Regions from separate parts of the Methylomonas sp. BW4-1 genome, predicted to be linked through region 1. Evidence: riboswitches for the same ligand, from Rfam matches in the RefSeq annotation. Region 1 holds a riboswitch; the other holds the start of a gene.
What was found. Region 1 has a riboswitch for cyclic di-GMP ahead of ACH5Y9_RS00605 (hypothetical protein). Riboswitches for the same ligand answer to the same signal wherever they lie in the genome.
Positions count from the first base shown of each region.

Region 2: linked by a shared signal. The riboswitch ahead of ACH5Y9_RS24825 (hypothetical protein) and the one ahead of ACH5Y9_RS00605 (hypothetical protein) in region 1 are both predicted to bind cyclic di-GMP.

Region 1 is NZ_CP184125.1:132,897-138,938, reverse strand. It holds gene ACH5Y9_RS00625 (IS481 family transposase) at 1-1,028, shown strand, start outside; gene ACH5Y9_RS00620 (response regulator transcription factor) at 1,119-1,667, opposite strand; gene ACH5Y9_RS00615 (ATP-binding protein) at 1,645-3,018, opposite strand; gene ACH5Y9_RS00610 (hypothetical protein) at 3,285-3,560, opposite strand; cyclic di-GMP riboswitch class I at 3,938-4,022, shown strand; gene ACH5Y9_RS00605 (hypothetical protein) at 4,122-5,234, shown strand; gene ACH5Y9_RS00600 (hypothetical protein) at 5,334-6,042, shown strand, end outside.
Region 2 is NZ_CP184125.1:5,317,657-5,323,698, forward strand. It holds gene ACH5Y9_RS24820 (TonB-dependent siderophore receptor) at 187-2,721, shown strand; cyclic di-GMP riboswitch class I at 2,800-2,878, shown strand; gene ACH5Y9_RS24825 (hypothetical protein) at 2,951-3,739, shown strand; gene ACH5Y9_RS24830 (hypothetical protein) at 3,895-4,737, shown strand; gene ACH5Y9_RS24835 (hypothetical protein) at 4,734-5,594, shown strand; gene ACH5Y9_RS24840 (hypothetical protein) at 5,594-6,042, shown strand, end outside.

The DNA.
Region 1 (6,042 bases):
ACAATCCGATCATTAAACACAAAGCGGGGCTGTTAAATTTAGCCCAAGAACTGAATAACGTCTCCAGAGCCTGCAAGGTGATGGGTGTCTCGCGCGATACGTTTTATCGTTATCAAGAGCTGGTAGCCGAAGGTGGCATTGATGCCTTAATCGACAAAAACCGCCGGTCTCCGAATCTGAAGAATCGCGTCGATGAAAGCATTGAGCTGGCAGTGAAAGCCTATGCGGTTGAGTGGCCAGCGCATGGACAGCATCGAACCAGTAATGAACTGCGTAAACAAGGGGTATTCGTATCCGGCAGCGGCGTTCGCTCCATCTGGTTACGGCATGACCTGGAGAACTTTAAAAAGAGGCTTAAAGCACTGGAAGCCAAGGTAGCCGCCGAAGGGTTAATGCTGAGCGATGCGCAGATTGCGGCGTTGGAGAAAAAGCAGCAGGATGATCAAGCCTGCGGCGAAATCGAAACAGCCCATCCCGGTTACCTGGGTTCGCAGGATACCTTTTACGTTGGCAACCTCAAAGGGGTTGGGCGGATTTACCAGCAGACTTACGTGGACACCTACAGCAAAGTCGCTCACTGCAAACTGTACACCACCAAAACGCCGATTACTGCCGCGGACATCCTGAATGACAAAGTATTGCCGTTCTATGAAGCCAACGCATTACCCGTTCTACGCATTCTGACGGATCGCGGCACAGAATATTGTGGCAAGGTCGAACAGCATGATTATCAGCTATACCTGGCGATCAACGACATCGACCATACCAAAACCAAGGCCATGTCACCGCAAACCAATGGGATTTGCGAACGCTTCCATAAGACCATCTTGCAGGAGTTCTATCAGGTCACGTTCCGCAAAAAGCTCTATAGCGACCTGGATCAACTCCAAAAAGATCTGGACGAATGGCTGGTTTATTACAACAATGACCGAACTCATCAGGGCAAAATGTGCAACGGCAGAACGCCGATGGATACCTTGCTGGATGGAAAACAGATTTGGGCTCAAAAAAATCTGAACCAAATCTAATCTGACAGACACCCCGCAAAAACGGTAACTGTCAGATCAGGTCTGAGCTAATACAAATAATATCTTCCTTTCCTAAATGGTGCTGGTCACCTACTCTTTTACCGGCCGTTTTTCCAGCTTTCTTTGCAAGGTTCTTCTGTGCATATTCAATGCTCTGGCGGCGGCAGAGATGTTACCGTCGTGTTGCATCAGCACCTTTTGCAAGTGTTCCCACTCCAAGCGCTTTACCGATAGCGGATTGTCACTGATAGCTACCGACGCATCGCCTTCGTTTTTGTATAAGGCACTAACAATCTCATCGGCATTCGCCGGCTTGGTCAGATAATGGATAGCACCTAATTTTATAGCCTCTACAGCTGTGGCTATACTGGCAAAGCCGGTCAACATGACGATTTGGGTATTGTCATCCAAGGAAATCAATTTTTTGACCATTTCCAGACCGGAGTCAAAACCGATTCGTAAGTCGATTACCGCATATTCGGGCTCGGTTTGTTCCGCCAGTTTCATTGCCGTATCGACATCATTGGCGACAGTCACTTGAAAATTGCGCTTTTCCAACGCCGGCTTCAGCACCGAACAAAAGGTGACGTCATCATCGACCAGCAATAAATTGGGCTTATCCATAGGTAATTGGTTCATGCATACTCTCCTTAGCTAATAGCGGCAAACTGATTTCGACGCAGGCGCCGCCCGACTCTAAATTACTGAACTGTATTTTACCGCCGAGCCGCTTGATAGTGGTATAAGTCAAAAACAAGCCAACCCCCATGCCTTGCTTATTGCTCTTGACCGGTTGATGCCCGGCAAACTCGATAAATTCAGCGGGCAAACCTGGACCGAAATCCCTGATTTTCAAGTTTAGTGTTTCTTCATCCCATTCCACATGAAACTCGATGCCCGCATCGACCGGCGATGCCTCAGCTGCGTTATTTAGAATATTGATGATAGAGTGAGTCACGGTACGTTCCGCAATCACGCGCGCATCCATATCCACATTCGGCGAAATAAATAGTTTCAGCCGGGTAGCGGCTTTATGCGTGCGCCACTGGCCCAATACTTCATCGATATACTCGCTCACCAGCATCACCTTGCCGGATTCCGCCCGCATCTCGCCGGCGGAGGCCGACATCACCGACAAGGCTTGTTTGCAGCGATCAATCTGCTGCTGAACAATCACCAGTTTCTGGTGCATATCCGGGTAACGATGCTCCGACAACTCTTCCGCCATTTCATGCGTCAAAATGGCAATCGTCCCCAACGGTGTGCCCATATCGTGCGCGGCACTAGCCGCCAAGGTGCCCAGGGATACAACTCGTTCGTCGCGTAGCGCACTCTCGCGGGCATCCGCTAAATTTCGCTCACGTTCTTTCAAGGTTTTGGACAGTTCGACTACGAAAAAAGCCACCAAGCCGGCGCTAAACACAAAACCAAACCACATACCGAATACATGCAGATTGAAATAACGCCTGTCGTTCATCAAATGCATTTGCAGGCTCATTTCCGGCGTCATCTCCGTCATCGCCGGATGGGCCATGTGCGGCTCGACAACCGGCAAGGGTACGTTGTAGGCAATCAGCACCGTATACACGCAGGAGGTAATGATCACCATATTCCAGGCATAAGCCTGCGGCAGCATGATGGCAGTTACAATCAAAGGCAGCAGAAACACCCAGATGATGGGGTTTGATGCGCCACCGGTCAAATAAAGTAAGTAGGCCAGTGCGAGCACATCCATGCATATTTGCGAAAAAATCTCGTGCTCGGTAACTTCTTCCGGCGTCCTCAGCCGTAGCCAGGTGTAAAGATTAAGTATGGAAATCGCAAAAATCGCCAGCCAAAGCTGGTTTTGCGGCAAATTAATACCCAGACCGTTCACCGCAATAAACACCGCCACCGTAACGGCAAACAGCATCAAATTTCTAAGAATGTATAACCAACGCAGGTTTTCGCGAATGGATATTTCGGCTTTGGGCAGAATGTGTGAAAGCATAGAAACAACACTAAATTGAAGAAAGCATCGCAGCGATATACGACCGCCGCTTGCTTGAGAAGGTGGAAAGCCGACCAAACCTGGATGGCGGCCACCTAAGTATTCAATCGATTTTTGATAGCAAGCTTCACTCCAACCGCTAAGCGCAAGAGCAAATACGGAATTAAGCTAGCCGCTTACAAGATCGAAAGATAATCTACTAACTAATCCTTTCGGAGCAAGCGCCGCGGCCTGACGAATCATGTCCCAAAAAATAGTGCGGCATATCACGCACCAGCCAAACGCCAGCCGCCGTTTTTATCCACCCATCTCATGCTCAGCCAGTACCAAAACGTCATAGGCAGCATCATCGCAAACCATTCCCAATCGTCGATCAAAAATAATTTGGCAACCCAGCCATTGCCATCGAAATAGAGCGGCCAAGGCACACAGTAAAGAGTAAAAACAATACTACTCCAGATCAACAGTAACGCACCTTTACGGGTTTCTATACTGGACAGGGCCAGGAACACCCACAGCGGGGTTTTATCGGTTTTTTGCATACATCTCTCCACTGAAAAATCTCGTGCCAACCCAATGAGCGGCGCAACAACCTAACAATAAACGACTAGAAAATAAAGAAATTCCTGATCAAATCCCTCAAATCAAACTTCACTACCAAGCGGGGATTATCTTTCAGCAATTGAACTGTGTTATTTAAAATAAGCGCATGCGCTATTTCGCTGAATTTCGCCCGCAGCTCACTCATGCCATCCCAGGCAAAATAAGCAGCAATACAATGATATTTATATATTTTATTAAGTTGGCCCGCTATTCGCTGTAACTAGTGTACTTGCTTCGTGGTTTGCTTTCCGAAAAGCGGTTAGTAGGTCTCTATCCCTGCCATGTCTGCCGCTGGCGGAATGAGCAAATCTCTGAAAGCAAGCTTTGCCACACCCGTCGTGAGGCGGGGCCGGAAAATCACGGTTCTTAAAAAACGATTTAAAGAAGGCCGGATTGCCCCCATGCGCGCCATGGGCGAGGGCAAAGTTTGGCTCGCTGCTGTTGGTCAAGTTTTGTCAGTTTCGCTGTTACCTTTAATTCCAATAACAAAGAGGACGATCATGATCTTTCATAAAACGGCTATAGCAGCTATTTTGACAACTGGCCTGTCGGCTGTTTCCAGCCAAGCGTTCGCGCACTCTTACTACAACCTGACCGGCGCGGGCACAGTAGCCTCCGGTAACTCCGCTATCGGCTTCGGCATCGCCAACAGCATCAACGGCACAGACGGTGTATCTGCAAACTCCAACGGCACCAATAGAGTCGCTAACGGTACCAACGTTTATACAGTCGGCGACTTAAACGCGAACACCTTAATTCCGGGCACAGGTACCGCGGCTGAGACAGCCACAGAAGTAGCAGGCAATCTGCCCTATATGTGGTATTCAGGTCAGCATACAACAGCTACAGGTTTCACCAAACGCGAATTACATACCGGCTCCAGCGCTACAGACAACGATGGCGCACTGACAGCAAACCTTATTAGCTCAAACCCTAGCTTCGGCACCAACACTATCGGTAGCTTGTGGAAAGCTTACTCGGACAAAAACGGCGGCACCAACGCCGCCACCTGGGGCACCATCATGGCCGATCTGCCAGCTAATGGCGACCATCCTTACTTAGCGGTAGCAGGCAATTCGGCATCAACCGGCCTGGGACTGGACTACGGCTTGATTCATATTAGCTGCGGCGCAAACACGGCAAGCGCTAACTGCGCCAGCGCGGGCAATATCAAAACCACCATTACCGTGAAAAACGACGCCGATTACAGCCAATTTAACGGCTTATTGGACGTGGCCCTGTATCGCAATGTGGACAGCAGTTCCACATCTGACCGTAACGCGGCTGCCACAATCGGCGAAACGGGCCTGCAAGGCTCAAGCTTGGGCGAAGCTATCTGGACAGCCAGCATGAGCAGCACTTCCGACACCTTGTTCTACTCGTTTGTGTTCGACCAAGCCGAGTGGAATGCCACAGGCACACCCGGGCTGCACACCAATGGCTTTTATACCTTGGTGGTCGGCGCGCACGGTGGCGGCGCGCTCGATGGCGTAACCTACGACGTACTGGTTACCACTTCGGCAGTGCCTGTTCCAGGCGCAGTCTGGCTGTTCGGCAGCGCGATGGCCGGCTTGATCGGTTTCGGCCGCCGCAAACAAGCACTAGCGGCTTAATTACCCAGCGGGGTTGCCGCCAAACAACGGCAATCCCCTCACCAAGCGCTGTTTAACAACAGGCTTTAACTCATATATTTAATTCGATAGAGATCCAAAATGACTGCAAACTTAACCTTTAAGAAACTAGCATTAGCCGGCGCCATGGGCGCGTTAATGTCGATCAGCGGCATGGCTAGCGCTCACGTAACCTACAATTTAGCTTCCGGAGATCCCTTACCGGACGGTTCTGCCGCAGGCCCATGGTCGGCCGGCGATCCAGGCTATATTGGCAATTTGCCCGCCACCTGGGTAGCGATGATCCACAATGACGGCGGCGTTGCCAACTCGCAAACCGCCAGCGGCCACGGCATAGGCATGGGCGCCAAAGCTTATAAAGACGGCGCGACAAACTGGGGGCATACCGCCGATTACGGTTTGTTTGAACTGCATGCCGATGCGGAAGTGACCATCACCGTATCGTCGGACGGCTCCAATCTGCGCCCGGCTTTTGGTTTGTGGAGCGGCTGGGATACCGCGGGTAGCAGCAGTCGTCATCAAGAATACCTGAACAACGGTGCTCTGAATCCCATGGCTGCCAGCCCACTTGGCACAACGCTGGCTTTGGTTGACGCAAACGCCTGGGCCTTCGCAGCCACTCAAGGCACCACCGCCAGCGCGACGCTGACCCGTTTCCTGACTGCCGGTACTTACACACTGATTTTGGGTGGTTACGACGGCACGGTAGGCGGCGCCAATCTGGCCTATACCGCTACCATCTCCGCCGCCGCATCACCGGTACCCGTGCCGGGTGCAGTTTGGCTGTTCG
Region 2 (6,042 bases), 240 kb from region 1:
ACCCGCATTCAAGCAAAAGTCGTCCCTCCGCCGGAAACTTCCTCAGTCGCGCAGCGCTGCGATTTTTTCAACGCGGTTTTGCCGGAATGGAGACGATTTTTTGCCAATCAGGAAATTTTTGTGATCGATTTTTGTGCTGAAACGACTTCTATGTTGAGAAACATTATTTTTCGGACAGGACGGATCTTGAAAGCACGGATTAACGATTTTCGCTACCCGCTGGCAGTGGACGTATGGCATCGGCCAGCCGTATATCTGTGCTATGCGCTGAAAGGCAATCGTGTCGGCGTCGATACCTGGGTGTTGATCGGGCTGGTGGCGGCCGGCGGACAATTGATCAGCGGCCAGGCGGTCGCTACGGAAGTGGTTCGCCACTTCAATATCGGCCGCCAGTCCTTAAACAACGCGCTGATTCAATTTGCCGCGCAAGCCAAGTTGGAATTGATTTTTTCAGCGGACATGTTGCGTGAGCTCGCCAGTCCGGAGCTGCGCGGGGACATGTCGGCAGAGCAGGCGTTGACACACTTGCTGCATGGCAGCGGTTTTACCTACCGTTTTATCGATACCGACACGGTGACTTTGGAACGCAGTCCGGCGGCAAAAGAAGTGTCTAGCCTGCCGCCCCCCGTTACCTTGGATGCCATGACTGTCGTGGGCTCGAAAACAGCGGAGGCCGGTGCGGAAATCGCCACCGAGCCGATGCTTGACGAGGCGCGGACCTATGCCGTCAGCCATATTGCCAGCGCTACCGGAACCGACACGCCAATCAAGCAAATCCCGCAGTCCGTGCACGCGCTTAACCGCCCCTTGTTAGACGACCAGCAAACGATCAACCTCAGCGAATCCTTAGTCAATGTTAGCGGCATAGTGGCGCGTAATACGCTTTACAGTCCGGTTATCGAAGGCACCTTAATTCGCGGTTTTCGTTCCGAACAACTGCTGGATGGCTTTACCCAGTACTACAACCCCGGCGACCGGGAAAGCACTATTAATATCGACAGAATCGAGGTGCTGAAGGGTTCCAACGCCTTGCTCTACAGCGGCGGCTCGGGCTCCCCGGTGGGCGGGGTGGTGAATCTGCTTGCCAAATTGCCGCAGGCCAAAGCCTTTGGCGAAGCGGGTTTTAGAATCGGCAGCCACAGCTTTTATCAGCCGTTTTTCGATGTCAATCAACCCCTAAACGCCAATATTTTGTTGCGCATGACCGGTGAATATACCAACGCCAGACACGACATCGACATAATCGAAACGCAGCGTTTTAACCTTAACCCGGCCCTGACGCTGACCGATAACGACCAAACCCGTTTGACGATCCAAGCCAAACTGTCGCGTTGGCAGCAACCGGAGTACCAGGGCTTGCCCGCCACCGGCAGCATCGCTGGTGATTTTGCTACCCGGCCCGATCTGTTCCCGGGGCCGGCCAATCTGCCCGATAGCCATTCAGATGCCGATGCGGTATGGGCTACGCTGGACCGGCAGCTCACCGGGAGCTGGCGCTTAAACCTGAAGGCGCGCTATGCGCAGGCTAAATTCGACGAGAAAATTCAGACCCTGTTCGGCAGCGATGGCCTGGTCGCGGACCGACCCTTGTTGCCGGCATCGCACTGGGCATTAGTGAACGCCGAATTGTTTCAACAACAGCATGAACGCAGCGTATTGGGCAATTTGCAGGGCAAATTTAAGCTGGGTCCCAGCGAAAATAATTTGTTACTGGGCGCGGATTACAGCCGTTTGCAAGATGCCGGCTTTATCGAGGGCGATTTCGGCGCCTTAGGATTCGGCGTAGGTACGGTCGATCTGCGGGCACCGCTATTTGACTCCCCTTATGCCGTACCCGGTCCGGGCCGGGAAAATCAGTTCATCGAAAACCTCACTTACGGCGCTTACCTGCAGTGGCAAAGCACGCTGTACCGGCGATTGCATTGGCTGTCCGGGCTTAGGCTGGGCAAGGTGGGTATCGATTTTAATAACGCGCAAACCGGGGTAAATGTCACCACGGATACGCTGAAATGGTTGCCGCGCCTCGGCGGCGTGATCGACCTAAACGAGGAGGTTTCCTGGTTTATTTCCTATAGCGAAGGCATGCGCGGCCAACCGTTTGTCAATTTCGTCGATACGCCGGCGCCGGAATTGTCCAATCATCTGGAAACCGGTTTGAAATTCAATTTTGCGAATCAATTCAGCGGCCAACTGGCGCTCTACCAAATTGAGCGTAGCCAGGTCGCGGTCACCGACAGCAGCGATTTCCTGCGGCGTTCGGTCGCCGCAGGGAAGCAACGCTCGCGCGGTATCGAAATGGATTTGCTCTGGCAACCGGTCGAGGGCTTCAGCGTGCTGGCAAACTATGCGCATACCGACGCCCGCTTCATGGACGATAAAGCCGGGGTGGCTGCCGGCAATCGCTTGGCTCAAGTCCCGGAAGATGCCGGGCGGCTCTGGGCGCATTACCGTTTTCAGCAGGATGAGTTGCAAGGTTTTAGCTTGGGTTTCGGCGTGTACGCCCGCGCCGGCGCTTATTTATCCAATAACAATCGCTTTAAAACCGCCGGCTACCACAGCTTCGACGCGGCGTTGGCTTACGAAACCGGGCGTTTCCAATGGGCGGCCACGGTCAAAAATCTCAGCGATGAGGATTATTTTCAGCCCTACGGCTATTTCGAAGGCCGGGTAGCGCCGGCAGCCGGCCGCGCCGGGTTTCTAAGTTTTTCAATCAAGTACTGATGCCGTCGTTAACTATTTGCCACAGGAGTTTTTCAGGAGCACCTCACTCAGGGATTTAGAGTGATGTCGTAAGGATCGCGACAAACATGCCACATCCGCCGCGAGACGGAGCCGGAAAGCCACGGGTCTTGGAGATTAAGACAGCCGGGTTACCTGCCAGTTAAAGACCCTAAATTCGGGTTGGCGATTTGCAGATTAACTTTAACCGTAATTTATTAAGGAATAAAAAATGACAATCTTGCACTACAACCGCACTCAATGGGTAAGCGCCGGCCTGCTCGCCTTCAGCGCATTGACCGCCGTTTTGGCGCCTGCTACAGCCAGCGCTGCACAAGTTAGCGGCGATGCCACCATTACCATCAACAATGCCGCTTTTGCGGCGGCATCGGTCAATGTCGGCAGTGGCTATCCGAATGGCTGGATTGTCGCGAAACATTGGGGTGCCAGCGACAATTTACTGGGTATCACCGGTGCAACCACCGGCGGAACGACGCTATCGGCAACCGCCAGCACAGCGATGTCGTTTGCGGTTAACGCCAACACCACGACCAACAGCTATCCGGCTGCCGGTCCCTATGGCCGTACCGAACAAGCCACGACGATGGACGCCGGCAATACCTCGGTTGGCCAAATCGGTTTGAGCGGCGCCTGGTTGTTGACCAGCCAAGGCGGCAGCGGCATTTTGACGCCATACGACTTTAGCCTGGTAAAAACCGGGAGCACTTGGAATATCAAAACCTACGATACCGGTTTTGGCTACCAAAATTTCTTGAAGCTGACCAACGTCTCCGAGTCGCTAAGCAGCAATGGCGAATTACTACTGAGCGGCGATTTGCAATGGACCGGATTGTGGGCCGGTTTGGTTGGCGCCAATACCAATGCCGTGGTCGGTACTTTTAGCCTGGCGCCCAGCACGGCGCCATCGGCGGTACCGGTACCGGCGGCGGTCTGGATGTTCGGCAGCGGGCTGCTGGGCTTGCTGGGTAAAAGTCGTAGAAAAGCCTCGGTCGCGGCCTAACTCGCAAATTGGGCTTGGGGCGGTCGCCAAGATTCGCTTCGGGCCCGGACTTTCGGCAATAAATCCCTCTTCGTGCCCGCATGCCGTCGACTACGGCCGCTTGTGTATTTAGGCAGGGAGAGGGCTTATTCTGACCATCCGCTGATAGGGATTTTATGAAGATCAACAAAAACTGTGGCTATCCCGCTTTGGTGGTGCGGGCGATGCTAGCCATCGGTCTGGGAGTGGCCTCAGCAAGCGCTGAAGCCACGCTATTGAATGCGCCTTCCGGCGGTACGTTTACGATGAACCTGGACCGGAATGCGCTGGCACCTTATGCCGGGGGCTATTACTTGTCGACGTTTTGGAGTACGGCAACGTCCAATGCTCATAATCCGGCCAACACCGGCGACCATTTGCTTAGCCAGCTCAATACCACCGAGATTTCCGGACTCAATCAGGTGTTCGAGTTGACGGCTATCGGTAACGATCCTAGTCCGCAAGCCAGTCAGCGTTACGTCAAAGCCACATCAGCCGATTTTGCCATCGATACCATCACGCTGGCCGGCGTGGCCGGGGCACAAGTGGGCATGACCGGCGTGCAGGGTTTTTATGCGCCGAACTGGCCGCCGACTGGAGCCGGCTTGGTCAACGGCGATTTTTCGCTGCTTTACGATGCCAACCGGCAAACTTTGGGCCGCACCGGTTGGTACCTAGCCAATAACATTTATTTCACGATGGCGGTGTACGACTTAAGCAATCTAAGCCTGAACTTTAGTAACGCCGGAAACTGGCAGTTGAGCGGCGATTTACTGATGTCGCCGGAAAACGCCGGCATGTTGCAAGGCGCGCAACTGGTCGATGTCGGCAGTTTCTGTTTGGGCACGGGTGCCTATGCCGGTTGCGGACAGGTATCGGCGGTGCCGCTACCCGCTGCGGTCTGGTTATTCGCTAGCGGCTTTTTGGGCTTTATCGGCATAGGCCGTAGGCCATATCTTTCAAGGAGTGTGACATTATGAAAATCAATAATCATCGATCATCCACCTGGCTATTAGCCGTTTTCGGTGTATTGTCGATCAGCCAAGCCCACGCTGCGACAGTCAGCGGCGGTGCGCTGGTCCTTAACCTAAACCGCGATGTGCTAATCGCCAGCCTTGACGTGAACGATTATCCGGACACGCCCACCGCGGACTTTCCGATTTGCTGCCGGCCTTCTATTTATCTGGAAGAGTTTTACGACGCTTCGGCGGCATCAAAAACCTTTGTTGAGCTGCGGGACGGCAATACGCCGGATTTGTACGATACGGTGGCCGATGAAATTCCGGCAACCGGTTTGCAATTTAGTGTCAACGGGCTGAGTCCGATAGTCAATCCGGGCGGGCGGCAGAACAGAAATACCACTTTCGCGTTCGAGCCCGGCAATTTGTTCGGCACTGCCAGCGGTAGTATCGGTCTGGGCGGTGTCATGCGTTTTAGGGTGGACGTCGATCCGCCGACCAATAGAGTGTTGTTGGGCGATATGACCTTGGAATACGATCCGGCTCTTGAAGCGGCAACGCCGGGGCGTTCCGGCTGGGTGATTACCAATCACATCGGTTTCGATGCGGGCGGTTTTGAGTTGTTTGATGTCACCACCGCAATAGTCGGGAATACGTTAAGCCTCAACGGCAATCTTGGGTTAGGGTGGGGCTTCGATCATCTGGGCGCTCGCGACGCCCGCTTGCGCGATACGCGCATTGGTACTTTCAGCTTCCAAACCACCGTGGTGTCGGGAGAAACGCCGGCGGCGGTGCCTTTGCCGGCTGCTGTCTGGTTGTTTGCCGGCGGTTTGGCCGGACTGTTTCTGAATAACCGTTCCGACAAAAGGATGGCGTGATGAAACCAGCCGAAGATCCAGAATTGATTCGGCCATGGACTGCCGTTTACCCAGCGCCTGACGAACGCCACCCTGCATATTTCCGCCGCGGCGGCTGGGTAAAAATCGCGGCAGGCTTAGGCATCGGTTTGACATTGACGACAGCCGCGCAGGCAGGGCCTTCCCCGGTAATAAGTTTTGGACAGTATCGTAGCCATCAAGTCAACGTCGATGCGGAGGGGCAAAACATCGCCAGCGACAAAGGCAACGAGCCGACGCTGGCCTTGAGTCCGCTAAATCCCGCCAATATTGTCGTGGGCTGGCGTAAGTTCGATTCACCGCCCACTGCCGTCAAACACGGCGGCTATGCCTATAGCTTTGACGGCGGCGCGAGTTGGACTACCGGCATGCTGCCGGCCTTACCGCTGCAAACTCGCACCGATCCGGTGTTGGAGGTCGATGCCCTAGG